Regions from separate parts of the Streptomyces spinoverrucosus genome, predicted to be linked through region 2. Evidence: riboswitches for the same ligand, from Rfam matches in the RefSeq annotation. Region 2 holds a riboswitch; each other region holds the start of a gene.

Region 1 (4,204 bases), 2.5 Mb from region 2:
CGGCGGGCACGGCGAGGCCGAGGGCCAGACCTGCGCGCAGGGCCACGCGCGTGTGCCCCTCGGGTGAGAGGTGCAGCCGGTCGTCGTCCCAGGCGCGGCGGTCCTGAACGGACTTGAGCGACCACAGGTCGAGGACCGGGCAGCCGTACCGGTCGGCGATGGCCCGCACATGCCCGTTGTAGGTGGCGATCTTGCCGCGCAGGTGCCTCAGCAGGGGGACGCGCCGGGTGTCGAAGCCGGTCGTCACCAGCACGGTGCCCGCGGCCGCGGTCAGCGCGGCGACCGACCGCTCGAAGCGGTCGGCCACGTCGTCCGGGTCGGTGCCCGGGCGGATGATGTCGTTGCCGCCGGCGCAGAACGAGACCAGGTCCGGAGCGAGTTCGATGGCCTGCGGAACCTGGTCCGCCACGATCTGGTCGAGCAGCTTGCCGCGCACGGCGAGGTTGGTGTATTGGAAGTCGCCTTCGGGTCGGCGGTCCGCGAGCAGTACGGCGAACCGGTCGGCCCAGCCGACGAACGCCCCGTCGGGGCCGGGGTCGCCGACGCCCTCGGTGAAGCTGTCCCCCACCGCCACGTACGACCCGATCACTGATCTGCTGTCATTCTTCGAATCGTCTGCCACGTCGGAACATCATTCCCCTTCGAATGTGACCTACGCGACCGTAGGAAGGGGTTGACGGACGGTGAGAAAGGCCACGGCCAAAGGATTGGTCAACTGCGGAATAAGGCCTGCCAACGGGCGGGGACGCCGAAGGCCGGACCCGGGGATCGGGTCCGGCCTTCGGTGGCGTGGGCGGCGCGTCGTCAGCCGACGGAGACGCCCTTGGAGCGGAGGTAGGCGACCGGGTCGATGTCCGAGCCGTAGTCCGGCGTGGTGCGGATCTCGAAGTGCAGGTGCGGTCCCGTGGAGTTGCCGGTCGAGCCGGAGAGGCCGATCTGCTGGCCCGCGCTCACGGTCTGGCCGCTGGAGACCGAGAGGGAGGACAGGTGGGCGTACTGCGCGTAGTAGCCGTCGGCGAGCTTGATGACGACCTGGTTGCCGTACGCGCCGGCCCAGCCCGCGGAGACGACCGTGCCCGCGCCGACGGCCTTGAGCGGGGTGCCGCTCGGGGCCGCGAAGTCGACGCCGGTGTGGTAGCCGCTGGACCACATGCTGCCCGCGACGCGGTAGGCGGTGCCGACGGCGGCGCCGTCCACGGGGGCGGAGAAGCCGCCGGCGGTGCCGGCGTCGGCGGTCTGGGTGGAGGCCTCGGACGACTGCGCCGCGGGCTCGGAGGCGTTGGCGGACTCGGAGGCGTTCGAGGACTGCGACGTCTGCGTCGACGCCGACGACTTGGCCGCGGAGGGGGCGGAAGCGGACGACGGCTTGTCGCTGCTCGCCGCGGCCTTCTTGCCGATGGTGAGCTTCAGACCGGGGTGGATGAGCGACGGGTCCTGGCCGACCGCCTCACGGTTGTCCTCGTAGAGCCGCTGCCAGCCGCCGCTGACGTTCTGCTCGTCGGCGATCTTCGAGAGGTAGTCGCCGACCTTCACCGAATACGTCCGCACACCCGCCTTCTTGGCGGCGGACTTCTTTTCGGCGGCCTTCTGCTGGACGGCCGCCTTCTCGGTCGGGGCCGACTGCACGGCCTTTTCCGGGGCGGACTGGGGAGTGGCGGCGTGGGCGCCGGCGGCCCCCATGAGCGGGAGGGCGAGTGCGGCGCCACCGGTTCCGGCGACGGCGATGGAGCGGGTGAAGCGCTGGGTCTTCGGACGGCGGTGCTTACCCTTCGCGGGCATGGCGAATTCCTCTCCGGCGCCTGCGAGGTGAGCTGTCGGGTGCGGACTGGAGATGTCCGGCCGGCGCCGAAGCGCGGCTTTACCCCAAGCCTGTTCCGGAGACCGGAACAGGCGGTTCTACCTGTGGGTCCCCCGCTCCTGCCGAACACGGGTGAGTTTGCGCGGGCACCGGGCGGCGGCAGGATTCGGCGTCCGCCCGGATCGGTGTGGAACGTAAGCGACCAAGACGCAACGGGACAAGCAAGAGGTTCCACAGGAACGCCGTTTTCGTGATCCGTTCACCTGAATTCCGGTCACACTCCGTGCATTACGGCGTCACCATTCTCCGTAAACGCCCTTGATAAGCATGTGAATTACGTGAACATGACGGGCGACGCTCGGTCACGGATATGACGCTGCTCACGTGACCCCGCTCCAGGTTCCTTTATTCCAGAGCGAGTTGGAACGAAGGGCTCAATTCGGACAGAAAGCCCAGATGTGCTCCAACTCCGCGTCACCACCTGTGGACAACTCATTGGCCCAGGCATCGGTGTCGTATCGTCAGGGGACGTGCCCGTCGACGAGCCGCGCCGACGGGGCCGAGGGGAGGGAGCCCCCGTGACGCAGCAGGTGCCGTCGACCGAGCCGGAACTGGCCGGAGTGCGCAACTTCCGTGATGTGGGCGGACTGCCGACCGTGGACGGGCGCCGGGTGCGGCAGGGGGTGCTGTTCCGCAGCGGCCACCTCGCGCATGCCACCGCGGAGGACGCCGCGTTCCTCGCCTCGCTCGGGCTGCACACGATCTTCGACTTCCGCAATGCCGCGGACCAGAAGCTGGAGGGCCCGGACGTCGACCTGCCGGGCGTGCGCAACGTCAACCTGCCGCTGACGGATCCGGCGGACGGCGCGGAGTTCTGGAAGATGGTCCGGGACGGCGATCTGGAGCAGCTGCGCGGGATTCTGGCCGACGGCAAGGCCGCCAACCGGATGATCACCTCGTACCGCGCGATCATCAAGGAGCGCACCGCCGAGCACTCCCAGGTGCTGCACGCGCTCGCCGAGGACAGCGTCCCCGCGCTGATGCACTGCGCGGCGGGCAAGGACCGCGCCGGGCTGTCGATCGCCGTCACCCTGCTCGCGCTGGGCGTGGAGCGCGAGGCGATCCTCGCCGACTACCTGGAGTCCAACGCCAAGCACCGCCGCTACAAGGTGCACCGCAGCAGCAGCTCCGCCTCCGCCTACTCCCCGGAGGTCATGGAGCTGCTCAGCCCGCTCTTCGACGCGCGTGCCGAGTATCTGACGGCGGCGATCGAGACCATCGAGGAGACCTGGGGCGGTGTCGACACCTATCTGGAGCAGGGGCTGGCCGTCACCCCCGAGACCCGGGAGCGGCTGCGCGACCGCCTGCTCGCCTGACCCCTACTTGGCCCCTACCTCGAACAGCAGGTAGAGGAATGCGGCGAAGAGGTGCCCCGCGACGACATAGATCAACAACCGGAGCCAGATGCCCCGGGGAAGCTTCTGCTCGATGTCACTCATGGTGTGTCTCCCGTGACGGGGCCGAGGCACAGCGCGGCCGTGGGGCTCTGCAGCAGGGTGTGGACGAAGAGAAGGTCGGCCCCGCCCCGGTCCTGGGCGGCGATGCGATGCGGGGTCAGCGAGTCGAAGTGGGCGCTGTCGCCGGGGCCGAGCCGGTGCTCGGCGTCCCCCAGGCGCAGGCGCAGCCGCCCCTTGAGGACGTACAGCCACTCCTCACCGGGGTGCAACCGCACGATGTCGCCCTGGGAGGCGTACGGCACGTGCACCCGCAGGGCCTGCATGCCCCGCCCGGGCGCGCCGGCCTGCCAGTACGTCCAGCCGCCCGCGCCGGTCGGCTCCATGTCGGCGGCGCGCACGACGGCGTCCCGGTCGGCGACCGTCTCGCCGAGCAGCTCCGAGACGGTCGTACCGTAGATGCGGGCGAGTGCCAGCAGCATCGGAAGCGAGGGCTGGCGCTGCCCGGTCTCCAGCCGGGAGAGGTGAGCGGGTGACAGCCCGGCGGCACGGGCGGCGGCCTCCAGGGTGAGGGAGGCCCGGCGGCGCAGGTCACGGAGTTGCGGGGCGACCGCCGGCAGACCGTCGGCCGGCTCGGCCCCGGGCTCGGAGGCGGAGGAGTTCATATCTCCATTCAGCCCGAGCTTTGCCTGAGCGGCAAATTTCTTGCCTCAGAGGCAAACCGCACCGGCCGATCCGGTCAGCGTCAGCGTCAGCGGTTGGCCACCGCCTGCTTCACCAGCGTCTTCCCGAAGTCCCACACCAGCCCGCCCCCGCTGTGCGCGTCGTCCATCACCGCCGTGAAGGCGTCCACGAACCGGTCCACCTCCCGCTCCCCGATGATCAGCGGCGGAATCAGCTTGATCACCTCCAGGTGGTCGCCGGAGACCTGGGTGAGGATCCGGTGCCGCTG
Region 2 (4,204 bases):
GCCGCCTCGTCCTGCAGCGTGCCCAGCCGTTGCTGCGCCGCTCTCGCCTGCTCCTTCGCGCCGTTGTACTTCTCGGTGGCGACCTCCGCCTCCTGGTACAGCTGGTCCACCTTGGCCTTGACCTGCCCCGGCGTCAGCTGAGGCTCGGCGTGGCCGGTCCCGTCGAGGCCCGTGGCGGTTGCCGCGCCCGCGAGGGCGATCGTCGCCGCCGTGCGGGCCTTGGTGCCGTGGGCCGAGCGTTGTCGGGGCTTGCGGTGCGCTGCCACGTGGACTGCACGTCCTTTCGTACGACTCGGGCGACCGCCGTGTCCGTACGGCCACCGGGCGGACGTACGACCGCCCGGGGCGGCTTACGCGTCCGGCGGCGTCCCGCACAGGGGATGCGGGGCGCCGCCGGACCTTCTCGGCGGTGGTGCTCGGCTGCCGCCCCGGGCCGGAGCGGCGGTGGGGAGCCGGTCACCTGGTGGAGGACGCTAAACCCGGGCGTGTCGGCGTGGTGACGCCTTGTGCGGAAGTGACGACAGGGGAACGCTGGGTGACCGTATGTGATCGTGATCCCGGTTCGGGGCCGTCGTCTTCACGCAGTGCGATGACCGATGCGGCGATTCCGGGGCGGGTGTGAGGGCAGAGGTGCTATGGCGCATATATGCAGTCGCCGTGCGCTCAGGGGCAGGCCCGGTGTCAGGCAGCCCGGAACCCCCTGATTAGGCTCCGGCCCCATGGACGCACTCATCCACCTCTTCGTCGGCCTGCACATCATCGGCATCGCTTCCCTGCTGGGCGGTTTCCTCACCCAGATGAAGGCGATGGGCCAGGGCACCGCACGATTCGTCCCCGCGATGCTGCACGGCGCGCTGACCATGCTGGTCACCGGCGTCATCCTGGTCGGCCTGAACCAGGCCGACGATCAGCCCGTCAACAACATCAAGATCGGCGTGAAGCTGGCCCTGCTGATCGTCATCCTCGGCCTCGTCTATGTGAAACGGGACGACGAGAAGGTGGACAAGGGCATGTTCGGGCTGGTGGGCCTGCTGACCACGGCCAACATCTTCGTCGCCGTGCTCTGGACCTGACGTCCCGCCCCACGCGCGCGTGCCGCTCGAAACAGCCGCACGCGCGCGTGCCCATCGGTCGCCTCGCGGCGCCGGGTGTCAGGCCGGGCGGACGACGCTGTGGATGGAGGACTCGCCGTCGTAGTAGACCGACTCCTCGCGGACGTAGGTGCCCGGCTTCGGCGCGTGGATCATCATGCCGTTGCCGATGTAGAGGCCGACGTGGGTGACGTCGTCGTAGAAGAAGATCAGGTCGCCCGGCCGGGCGGCGGCGATGGAGACCGTCGTGCCGGCGTTGACCTGGTCGTAGGTGGTGCGGGGCAGGCTGACGCCGGCGGCCTTCCACGCGGCCTGGGTCAGGCCCGAGCAGTCGTAGGATTCGGGGCCGGTGGCGCCCCAGACGTACGGCTTGCCGATCTGCGCGCGGGCGAAGGCGAGCGCCTTCTCGGCCTTCGGGGCGTACGAGGAGTCCGACACGGAGGTGTCGGAGCCGGACTCGTTGCCCGCGCCGGCTGAGGATCCGCCGCCGGCCGACTCCTGCTCCTGCTGGGCCGCCTCCTGGCGTCGCTGCTCCTCCGCCTGCTGCTGGGCGAGCTCGGCGGCCTTGCGCTCGGCCTCCTCCTGCTTCTTCTTCTCGATCGCCGCGAGGCGGGCCTTCTCCTCGGCGGTCAGCTCCGACAGCAGTTCACGCGCGTCGGCGAGCTTCTTCTGGACGGTGGTCTTGGCCGTCTGCAGGTCGCTCTGCGACTCGGTGAGCGTCGCCAGGCTCTCGGTGGCCTCCTGGCGCTTCTGCATCGTCGCAGACTGCTCGGTGAAGTACTCGTCGACCGCGTCCTTCTGACGGTTGGTCAGACGACCCATCAGCTGGGTCTGGTCGAAGTAGTCCTGCGGGGAGTCGGCGAGCAGGAAGGTGGCGGTGTCGGGGACGGACGCGCCCGTGCGGTACTGGGCGGCGGCGTAGGTCCCCAGCTCCTCACGGGCCTCGTTGAGCTTCTGCGTGCGCTGGGCGACGTCGTCCAGGAGGGTGTCGACGCGCTTGCGCTGCTTCGCGGTCTTCTCCTTGGCCGCGTTGTACTTCTCGGTCGCGGACTCCGCCTGGCGGTAGAGGTCGTCGACCTTCTTCTCGACCTCTTCGAGACTGGGCTTGTCGTCGGTCGAGGGGGCGGCGTTGGCCGTCTGGGAGAGCAGGGCCACGGAGGTCAGGGCAGCGGTGGCGAGGGCGGGGGTCCGTATGCCTGCTACCCGCGCGCCCGTGGGGCGCGACTTGCGGTGCGACGCCAAAGGAGGCGACTCCTTCCATGTGCCGCCTACCGGGTTAGCTGTCGGGTTCGGGCGGGTGGTTCGGAAGGTTTGCCCTACGATCCGCTCCCGGGAAGGGAGTTGGACCGATTCACCCCAAGTTCGGTTGGGTCCCCGGCTCCGGCTGCCTCAAGGCGCACCGGACTCGGCGGAGGCCGCGCGGCCCGGCGAGGTTCGCCGGTTAGGGTCGTGCGGCCTGATCGGCACGGTAGCCAACTCGTGTGGCCCGTGTGAAGGTTGGTGGGTGATATGCCCGATACATTTTCGTGACCTTTAGTCAGCCATTACGGCACGCGTGAGATCGTGTTCGGACGGTGAGCGCCCGACCGGTGCGGCTGCGGGGTGTCTTGGTCCGTGCGGTCGAGGCCGGGGACGCGCGGGGTTGCCTCGGCCCGCGCGGTCGGGGGCGCCTCGGCCCGGGCGGTCGGGGGCTCTCGGTCCGGGCGGTCGGGGGCGTCTCGGTTCGGGCGGGCTGGTGGTCCGCCGGGGGGCGCGATGTGGGCAGTGGGCCAGTGGATTCCGTAGATTGTCCGCACGTGACTCCCGCCTCTCTCCGCAAGATCGTCGGCCTCCCGGGCGGCGATGTTCTCGGGGTGGCCGCGGGTTGTCAGTGGGGCGCCCTAGACTCGGAGAGCGATGAGCAGCCTCTTTGACGACAGCTTCCTGGCGGACCTCCAGGCCCCGCGGGCCCACGAGGAACCTCCGCCGCCGCCCGAGGACGATCACGCTCCGGAGTCGATTCCGGACGATCTGTTCGGCGGGAAGTTCGACGTGCCCCCGGACCGGGACGCCTACTACCGCGACGGCGCCCCGCGCCCCGCCATGGACTCGGCCGCGCTCCTGGAAGGGCTGAACGAAAACCAGCGCGCCGCCGTCGTCCACTCCGGCTCCCCCCTGCTCATCGTGGCCGGTGCCGGCTCCGGCAAGACGCGCGTCCTCACCCACCGCATCGCCCACCTCCTCGCCGAGCGCGGGGTGCATCCGGGCCAGATCCTCGCGATCACCTTCACCAACAAGGCAGCGGGCGAGATGAAGGAGCGCGTCGAGCAGCTCGTCGGCCCGCGCGCGAACGCGATGTGGGTGATGACCTTCCACAGCGCCTGCGTACGCATCCTGCGCCGGGAGTCCAAGAAGCTCGGCTTCACCTCGTCCTTCTCGATCTACGACGCCGCCGACAGCAAGCGCCTGATGTCCCTGGTCTGCCGCGATCTGGACCTCGACCCCAAGCGCTTCCCGCCCAAGTCCTTCAGCGCCAAGATCAGCAACCTCAAGAACGAGCTGATCGACGAGGAGGACTTCGCCACCCAGGCCGCCGACGGCTTCGAGAAGACCCTCGCCCAGGCATACGCGCTGTACCAGTCACGCCTGCGCGAGGCGAACGCCCTCGACTTCGACGACCTGATCATGACGACGGTCAACCTGCTCCGCGCCTTCCCGGACGTCGCCGAGCACTACCGCCGCCGCTTCCGGCACGTCCTGGTCGACGAGTACCAGGACACCAACCACGCCCAGTACGCCCTCGTCCGCGAGCTCGTCGGCACCGGCGAGCACGACGAAGATGTACCGCCCAGCGAGGGCGACCTCAAGCCCGCCGAGCTGTGCGTGGTGGGTGACGCCGACCAGTCGATCTACGCCTTCCGCGGCGCGACCATCCGCAACATCCTCCAGTTCGAGGAGGACTACCCGGACGCGACGACGATCCTGCTGGAGCAGAACTACCGCTCCACCCAGACGATCCTCACCGCGGCCAACGCGGTCATCGAGCGCAACGAGTCCCGCCGCCCCAAGAACCTGTGGACCAACGCGGGCGCGGGCGCGCGCATCACCGGCTATGTCGCCGACACCGAGCACGA
Region 3 (4,204 bases), 1.3 Mb from region 2:
GCCGGCCCCGGCGGCCGCGCCCCCGAGGACCCGAGCCGCGACACCGCCCCCGCCCACCCCAGCGACTCTCCCGCCTCCGGCCCTGACCGCTCAGGCGAATCTCCCGCCCCTGACGGCCGCGTCCCCGAGGAACCGAGCCGGGATACCGCCCCTGCCTCCGGCCGCTCCGGCGACTCTCCCGCCTCCGGCCCCGCCCGCCCCGGCGATTCCCGCGCCTCCGGCCGCCCCGGCGACTCTCCCGCCTCCGGCCGCCCCGGCGACTCTCCCGCCCCCGCCCGCCCCGGCGACTCCCCCACCCCCGCCCCCGCCCGCCCCGGCGACTCCCCCACCCCACCCGCCCCAGCAACCCCCCCACCCTCGCCCGCCCCGCACCCCCCGTACCGCCCCCCGAGGAACGGCCCATCTCCTACGCCCGCACCATCGTCCGCGCCCTCCCCGTCCTGCTTCTCCTCATCGGTGGCTGCTACGACTACTTCACCCCGCGCGGCTTCACCGCCGCTCCCTTCCTCACGGCCGCCCCGCTGATCGCCGCCCCGCTTCTCTCCCGCCGCGCCACCCTCCTCACCGGCGTCGCCGCCGTCGCCGTGGTGCTCGCGCTGCACATCCGGTACGGCACCCTGCCGCACGTCGACGCGTTCACCGAGACGCTCACCGTGGCCACGGTCGCCGCCCTCGCCGTGCTGATCAACGTGCTCGTCCGGCGCAGTCACGCCCGCCTCGACTCCGCCTGGGAGATCGCCGAGGCCGCCCAGCTGGCGGTGCTGCCGGAGCCGATGGAGCTGATCGGCGGGTTCGAGATCGCCGCGCGCTACGAGGCCGCGCAGGCGGACGCCTTCATCGGCGGCGATCTGTACGCGGTGCAGGACAGCCCGTACGGCGTACGGCTCGTGGTCGGGGACGTGCGCGGCAAGGGCATGGGGGCGGTGGCGGCGGTCGCGGTGGTCATCGGGGCGTTCCGCGAGGCCGCCGAGCACGAGACGACGCTGGAGGCGGTGGCGCAGCGGCTGGAGCGGGCGCTGACGCGCGAGGGCACCCGGCGCGACAGGATCGACGCCTTCGAGGGGTTCACCACCGCCGTACTCGCCGAGCTCCCGCACGACGACGGCGTCGTACGGATCCTCAACCGCGGCCATCCACCACCCCTGATGCTGTACGCGGACGGCACCGTGAGTCCGCTGCCCGCCCGGGACCCGGCGCTGCCGCTCGGCATGGGCGAACTGGGCGCCTGGCCGGACCGCGCGGAGGAGTCCCGCTTCCCGGGCGGGGCGACCCTGCTGCTGTACACCGACGGCCTGTCCGAGGCCCGTGACACGCGGGGCGCCTTCTACGACCCGGCGGTCCGGCTGGCCGGCCGGACCTTCGGCGGACCCGGCGAACTGCTGTGCGTGGTGGCCGAAGAAGTACGCAGGCACAGCGGCGGCGGCGCCACCGACGACATGGCTCTGCTCGCCGTCCGCCGACCGTCACCGGGGGTGAGCGAACGAACGCCCTCCGCATAACAACTGACATACAGTCAGATTCGGTTACGGTCCTGAACGGCGGTCAACTCGCCCGATTTTCGCCGTTCATGGCCTGTACGTCCTGGCAGAAAACGTTAATGATCAAGTGGAACAGCTTGGAAATCAGGCCCCGGTTCTATTAACGTCCGATAACGCAGCGCGGTCGTCCCAGCCGTCACAAGAGGCGGCTCCGTGCGCACGCGCCGAATCCCGCGCGAGGCCCTCACCGGCCACACAAGGGAACCGGGGAACCACCACCTTGGGGTGAATCGGGCGTAAGCCGCCGTACCAGTACGGCTTGTTTACGCGCGTAGGAGACCTTCCTGCTCCGAACCCGTCAGCTAACCCGGTAGGCGAGAAGGAAGGAAAGGAGTACGCCTACGTGGCGTCCAACCGGCCTGCCCCACAAGCCCCGTTCGTGCCGGACCAGCGCTCCGCCGACCGCACCGAGACGTTCGTCTACGGCGCACAGCGCACCGACGAGGGCCCGTGGGAGGAGTGGAACCCCACCGCGGAGACCATCCGTCCCGTACGCGGCCGGCATCGCGTCACCAAGCAGCGCGGCGGCGGACTCGCCCGCAGCTCCACGGTTCTCGGCGTCGGCGTCATAGCCGCGGTCGGCGCGGGCGGCATGGCCAGCGCGAACACCGGCAAGCCGCCGGTGTCGATCTCCATGCCCGACCTGCCCTCCGTCGGCGCGCTGATATCCGACGACGACTCCGGCTCCGCCGACACCAAGACCGCGACCGCCCCGCTCAGCAGCCTCGGCACGACCGCCGAGGACACCGCGGAGGGCACCACCGACGCCGGTGAGGCACTGCGCGCCCGCATCATCGCGCAGGCCGAGCAGCAGCAGGAGCAGGTCGAGACCAAGGCCGCCGCCGAGGCCGCGGCCGCCGCCGAGAAGGCCGCCGCCGAAGCCGCCGCCAAGGCGGAGAAGGAGGCCAAGGAGAAGGCCGCCGCCGCCAAGGCGAAGGCCGAGCAGGAGGCCCGCGAGAAGGCCGAGGCCGAGCGGCTCGCCGCACTGGCCAAGCAGTTCGCGCTGCCGACCTCCTCGTACACCATCACCTCCACCTTCGGCCAGGCCGGCGCCCTGTGGTCGTCCGGCTACCACACGGGCCTCGACTTCGCCGCGCCGAGCGGCACGCCCATCAAGGCCGTCCACAGCGGCACCATCACCGAGGCGGGCTGGAACGGGTCGTACGGCTACAAGACCGTGCTCACCCTCGACGACGGCACCGAGATCTGGTACGCCCACCAGTCCTCGATCGGCGTCAGCGTCGGCCAGAAGGTCGCCACCGGCGATGTGATCGGCCGCGTGGGCGCGACCGGCAACGTGACCGGGGCCCACCTGCACCTGGAGGTGCACACCGGCGGGTCCGGCGGGATCGACCCGCTGGCCTGGCTGCGGAGCAAGGGCCTCAACCCCTGAGACACGCTTCTCACGAACCCCGGCGGTCCTGACGGCAACCCCCCGACGTCAGGGCTGCCGGTTTCGGCTGTCCGAGGTTCTTCGCGCGTCCTACGAGCGGTACGGGTTGTACGCCGGGTAGGGCGCCGTCGGCCCCTGCATCGGTGCCCAGCCGTACACCGGCGGCATCATCACCGGCACCGGCGGCGCGGTCACCCGTGCCGCGTACTCCAGCGCGGGGCGGGCGATCTCGCGGCGGCTCCACAGCTCCTGGAGCAGCTCGCGTTCCCGTACGACGAAGTCCGCCCGGGCGCGGCCCCGGCGGCCCCGAGCCCGAAGGAAGGCCAGCGACGTGGCGTACGCCTCGTACTGCGCGACCGCCCGGGCGGCCGGCTTTCCGAGGTGGTGGCCGGCGTACTCGCGGGCCAGGCGGCGGGCCCGCATCGAGCCGAGGGTGAAGGGTTCGGCGGGCGCGAGCCAGCCGGCGACGACGTAGGCCGGGAGTTCCTCGCGGACGGTCCGCAGCTCCCGCTGCCGCGTCCAGATCACCAGCCAGGTGAGCAGCCCGAACGCGGGGACCATGAAGCCGCCGTACACCGCGAAGAAGCCGTAGCCGCCGAAGGTCGCCGAGCCGTTCCAGAAGGCGTGCATGCCCATCGCGAGCAGCAGCCCGGCCGGTGGCAGCAGCACGCGGCGCAGCCGCTGGCGCTCCCCGGCGAGCGCGGCGATGCCGAAGCCGATGCCGGTGAGCACGGTGAACAGGGGGTGCGCGAACGGCGACATGATGACCCGCACGAAGAAGGTCGCCGCGGTCACGGAGGCGATCCCGCTGTGGCCGGCCAGCTGGTCGGTGCCGAAGGCGGTGCCGAGGTAGAGGATGTTCTCGGTGAAGGCGAAGCCGGTGGCGGTGACGCCGGCTATGACGACGCCGTCGAGGATTCCGGTGAAGTCGCGGCGCCGGAAGAGGAAGAGCAGCAGGATCGCGGCCGCTTTCGCGGACTCCTCGACGATCGGGGCTATGACCGTGGCGCCCCAGGTGTCCGCGCTGGTCGGGTCGGCGGTCGCGGTGGCTATCCATCGGGTCGCGAAGCTGTTCGCGACGATCGCTATCAGCGCGGCCGCGCAGGCACCCCAGGCGAAGGCGAACAGCAGATTCCGCCAGGGGCCGGGCTCGACCCGGTCCAGCCAGCGGAAGGCGGCTATGAGCAGCGGTACGGGCAGGATCGCGAGGCCGAGACCGACCAGGAAGCCCTCGGTGCCGGTCTGTTCCCGGACCAGGGCGAGGATCACCAGC
Region 4 (4,204 bases), 1.3 Mb from region 2:
GTGCGCGCCGGTCGCACGCTCGGTGTGCAGCGCCGTGATCGCCCGGGCGCGCTCACTGTCGCCGCGCGCCACCGCGTCCACGATCGCGCCGTGCTCCGTCCACGACTCCATGGGGCTGACCGGCGCCTCCACCGCGTACATCCAGGCGATCTTGTGCCGCAGCTGGGTCAGCATGGCGATCAGCGCGGGGCTGCCGGAGGCCTGGGCGAGCGTCTCGTGGAACCAGCCGCCCAAGGAGCGCAGGTCCTCGCTGTTGCCCCGCCTGGCCCGCTCCTGGCCCAGCCGGACCAGGCCGCGCAGCACCTTCAGATGGGCCTCGGTGCGCCGCTGGGCGGCCCGGGAGGCGCCGAGCGGTTCCAGCAGCATGCGCATCTCCAGCAGGTCGGCGGCCTCCTGCTCGGTCGGTTCCGCCACGCACGCGCCCGCGTGCCGCCGGGTCACCACGAAGCCCTCGGCCTCCAGCGTGCGCAGGGCCTCCCGGACGGGGACGCGCGAGACGCCGTAGCGGCGCGCGAGGAGTTCCTCGGTGAGCCGGCCGCCACGCTCGTAGACACCCGCGACGATGTCGTCCCGGATCGCCGTGCACACCGAGTGCGCCGGAATACGCATGACCGACCTCCGCCTTAATCCCCGTGAAACGTCGACGATTGACGTGTGTTCCGTGACTCTATTGCAATGAGCCGGAATTTCCGATGGCGGGCCGGAATCCATGGATATTTTTTGGACATACAGGCGTACGAAACGCCGAAAGCCCCGGCTCGTGAGCCGGGGCCGCGGGCTGATCCGCTGTCAGACGGAGACGCCGTGCGAGCGGAGGTAGGCGACCGGATCGATGTCCGTGCCGTACTCCGCGGTTGTCCGGGCCTCGAAGTGCAGATGCGCTCCGGTGACGTTGCCGGTGGCGCCGGACAGGGCGATCTGCTGCCCCGGGGTGACCGTCTGGCCCACCGAGACCGCGACGGACGACAGGTGACCGTACTGGGTGTACGTACCATCGTTCATCTTGATCACGACTTGATTGCCGTACGCCCCACCCCAGCCGGCCTCGACCACGGTGCCGGAGCCGACCGCGTGCACGGGCGTACCGCTCGCGGCGTGGAAGTCGACACCGGTGTGGCTGCCGGAGGACCACAGGGAGCCGCCGGCCTGGTAGCCGGTGGAGACGTAGGAGCCGCTGATCGGCACCACATAGGTGTTGAGACGCTTGCGCTCGGCCTCGCGGGCGGCGCGCTCCTTGGCCTCGCGCGCCTCCTTGGCCCGTTCCTCCGCGCGCTTCTTGGCGGCCGCCTCGGCCTTCTTCTCGGCGGCGGCCTCCGCCGCGGCCTGCTCCTGAGCGGCGGCCTGGGCGTCTATCTGCTCGGCGACCGAGTCGCCGATGGTGATCACCGGGAGCAGGCCGGTCTGCTCGGCCGCGGGCTCGGCGGCGAGCGCGGGAACGGCCAGGGTGCCGATGACGCCGGTCGTGGTGAGCGCCGCGACGCCCGTCGCGTGGGCGGCGGTGCGCTTCATCCGGCTGGGACGACGATGCTTCCCGGTGGCGCGCGTGAACGCCATGTAGTGGCTGGTCCTTTCCTTCCCTCTCGCCTACCGGGTTAGCTGACGGGTTCGGAGCAGGAAGGTCTCCTACGGACGCCCTCGCTGCGCGCGGGCGTCCGATTCACCCCAGGGACTGCACGATTGGGTCCCCGGCTCCCCTGGCTCGCGCCGTACGGGGACTCGGCGATGGCTGTCCGGTGCCGCGGGCGCGGCGCACTGCCTGACGGACAGCCCGGAAGACGCTAAGCGGGACGTCTTTCAATCCCCAAACGCATCAGGGGGTTTGTAGCGCATCCCACAGGTCAGACAGGCAACCTCTCCCCCAATTCGGACATAAAGGGGCCCTGGTGACGGATCCGTCACCAGGGCCCCTACGCGCGCGTGCCGTTCGGCGGCCTCTACTCGGCCGTCACGACGGTGACCTCGCCGATGCCGAGCGCCTCGACGGGCGCCTTGATCTGCGCCGCGTCACCGACGAGCACCGTCACCAGACGGTCCACCGGGAAGGCGTTGACGACGGCCGCGGTGGCCTCCACCGTCCCGGTCGCGGCGAGCTGCTGATACAGCGTCGCCTGGTAGTCGTCGGGCAGGTGCTGCTCGACCTGGTCGGCCAGGGTGCCCGCCACGGCCGCCGCGGTCTCGTACTTCAGCGGCGCCACACCGACGAGGTTCTGCACGGCGACGTCCCGCTCGGCGTCCGTGAGGCCCTCGGCGGCGAGCCTGCGCAGCACCGTCCACAGGTCCTCCAGCGCGGGGCCGGTGTTCGGCGTGTCGACGGAACCGCTGATGGCGAGCAGCGAGGCGCCGGTGCCGTCGGAGGTGGAGCGCAGCACCTGGCCGAACGAGCGCACCCCGTAGGTGTAGCCCTTCTCCTCGCGCAGGACGCGGTCCAGACGGGAGGTGAGGGTGCCGCCCAGGCAGTACGTGCCGAGCACCTGGGCCGGCCACACGCGGTCGTGCCGGTCGGGGCCGACGCGGCCGATCAGCAGCTGGGTCTGGACGGCGCCGGGGCGGTCCACGATGACCACGCGGCCGGTGTCGTCGGCGGTCACCGGCGGCACGGGCCGCGGCTGCGCCTGGGAGCCCGCCCAGGCGCCCAGGGTGTCGCCGAGCAGCGCGTCGAGGTCCACGCCGGTGAGGTCGCCGACGACCACGGCGGTGGCGGTGGCGGGGCGGACGTGCCGCTCGTAGAAGGCGCGCACGGCGGCGGAGTCGATCTTCTGGACCGTCTCCTCCGTGCCCTGGCGCGGACGCGACATGCGCGAGGTCGCCGGGAACAGCTCCTTGGAGAGCTCCTTGGCGGCCCGCCGGGCGGGGTTGGCCAGCTCGTGCGGGATCTCGTCCAGGCGGTTGCGGACCAGCCGCTCGACCTCGCTGTCGGCGAACGCGGGCGCCCTGAGGGCGTCGGCGAGCAACCCCAGGGCCTTGGACAGGCGGGAGGCCGGGACCTCCAGGCTCAGCCGGACGCCAGGGTGGTCGGCGTGCGAGTCGAGGGTGGCGCCGCAGCGCTCCAGCTCGGCGGCGAACTCCTCGGCGGAGTGCTTGTCGGTGCCCTCGGAGAAGGCCCGGGCCATGATCGTGGCGACGCCGTCGAGGCCGGCCGGCTCGGCGTCCAGGGGCGCGCCGAGGAGCACCTCGACGGCGACGACCTGCTGGCCGGGGCGGTGGCAGCGCAGGACCGTCAGGCCGTTGTCGAGCGTCCCGCGCGTGGGGGCCGGGAAGGCCCAGGGGCGGGCCTCGCCCGCCTGCGGCTGGGGGTGGAAGTCCATCGTGGCGAGCTCGGTCACTGGGCAGCCTCCTCGGTGTCGTCGGTGGCGGCGGCTTCGGCGCCGTCGCTGTCGTCGGTGGCTTCGGGGGCGGTGGGCTCGTAGACCAGCACCGCGCGGTTGTCGGGCCGCAGGCGGGCCTTGGCGACCTCCTGAACCTCCTCGGCCGTCACTTCGAGCACGCGCTGGACGGCCGTGAGGGCGAGCTTCGGGTCGCCGAACAGCACGGCGTACCGGCACAGTTCGTCGGCGCGGCCGGCGACCGTGCCGAGCCGGTCCAGCCATTCACGCTCCAACTGGGCCTGGGCGCGCTCCATTTCCTCGGCCGTCGGGCCCTCCTCGGCGAACCGGGCGAGCTCCTCGTCGATGGCGGCCTCGATGACCGGCACCTCGACGTCCCCGGACGTCTTCACGTCCAGCCACCCCAGGGAAGGCGCTCCGGCCAGCCGCAGCAGGCCGAACCCGGCCGCGACCGCCGTACGGTCCCGTCGTACCAGCCGGTTGTACAGGCGGGACGACTCGCCGCCGCCGAGGATGGTCAGCGCGAGGTCGGCCGCGTCGCACGTGCGCGTGCCGTCGTGCGGGAGCCGGTAGGCGGCCATCAGGGCGCGCGCCGGGACCTCCTCCTCGACGATCTCGCGCAGCTGCCCGCCGATGATCTCGGGCAGCGAGCCGTCGCGCGGGGCGGGCTTGCCGTCGTGCGAGGCGATGGAGCCGAAGTACTTCTCGATCCAGGCCAGCGTCTGCACCGGGTCGATGTCACCGACGACCGAGAGCACCGCGTTGTTGGGCGCGTAGTACGTGCGGAAGAACGCGCGCGCGTCCTCCAGGGTCGCCGCGTCCAGGTCGGCCATGGAGCCGATCGGCGTGTGGTGGTAGGGGTGCCCCTCCGGGTAGACGAG

The links. Region 2 has a riboswitch for cyclic di-AMP ahead of I2W78_RS14710 (C40 family peptidase). Riboswitches for the same ligand answer to the same signal wherever they lie in the genome.
Region 1: another riboswitch for cyclic di-AMP. It lies ahead of I2W78_RS03635 (LysM peptidoglycan-binding domain-containing M23 family metallopeptidase); the one in region 2 lies ahead of I2W78_RS14710 (C40 family peptidase).
Region 3: another riboswitch for cyclic di-AMP. It lies ahead of I2W78_RS20725 (M23 family metallopeptidase); the one in region 2 lies ahead of I2W78_RS14710 (C40 family peptidase).
Region 4: another riboswitch for cyclic di-AMP. It lies ahead of I2W78_RS09070 (M23 family metallopeptidase); the one in region 2 lies ahead of I2W78_RS14710 (C40 family peptidase).

Annotation. Positions count from the first base shown of each region.
Region 1 covers NZ_JADPZX010000001.1:778,976-783,179, forward strand. Annotated here, with positions in the region: gene I2W78_RS03630 (SGNH/GDSL hydrolase family protein) at 1-589, opposite strand, end outside; gene I2W78_RS03635 (LysM peptidoglycan-binding domain-containing M23 family metallopeptidase) at 805-1,779, opposite strand; cyclic di-AMP (ydaO/yuaA leader) riboswitch at 1,782-1,943, opposite strand; gene I2W78_RS03640 (tyrosine-protein phosphatase) at 2,377-3,174, shown strand; gene I2W78_RS03645 (DUF6126 family protein) at 3,178-3,297, opposite strand; gene I2W78_RS03650 (helix-turn-helix domain-containing protein) at 3,294-3,917, opposite strand; gene I2W78_RS03655 (aspartate aminotransferase family protein) at 4,004-4,204, opposite strand, start outside.
Region 2 covers NZ_JADPZX010000001.1:3,296,766-3,300,969, reverse strand. Annotated here, with positions in the region: gene I2W78_RS14720 (C40 family peptidase) at 1-266, opposite strand, end outside; gene I2W78_RS14715 (hypothetical protein) at 720-1,073, shown strand; gene I2W78_RS14710 (C40 family peptidase) at 1,152-2,333, opposite strand; cyclic di-AMP (ydaO/yuaA leader) riboswitch at 2,342-2,512, opposite strand; gene pcrA (DNA helicase PcrA) at 2,988-4,204, shown strand, end outside.
Region 3 covers NZ_JADPZX010000001.1:4,577,674-4,581,877, forward strand. Annotated here, with positions in the region: gene I2W78_RS20720 (PP2C family protein-serine/threonine phosphatase) at 402-1,499, shown strand; cyclic di-AMP (ydaO/yuaA leader) riboswitch at 1,691-1,870, shown strand; gene I2W78_RS20725 (M23 family metallopeptidase) at 1,882-2,931, shown strand; gene I2W78_RS20730 (PrsW family intramembrane metalloprotease) at 3,022-4,204, opposite strand, start outside.
Region 4 covers NZ_JADPZX010000001.1:2,015,056-2,019,259, forward strand. Annotated here, with positions in the region: gene I2W78_RS09065 (GntR family transcriptional regulator) at 1-609, opposite strand, end outside; gene I2W78_RS09070 (M23 family metallopeptidase) at 790-1,554, opposite strand; cyclic di-AMP (ydaO/yuaA leader) riboswitch at 1,567-1,732, opposite strand; gene I2W78_RS09075 (M16 family metallopeptidase) at 1,935-3,323, opposite strand; gene I2W78_RS09080 (M16 family metallopeptidase) at 3,320-4,204, opposite strand, start outside.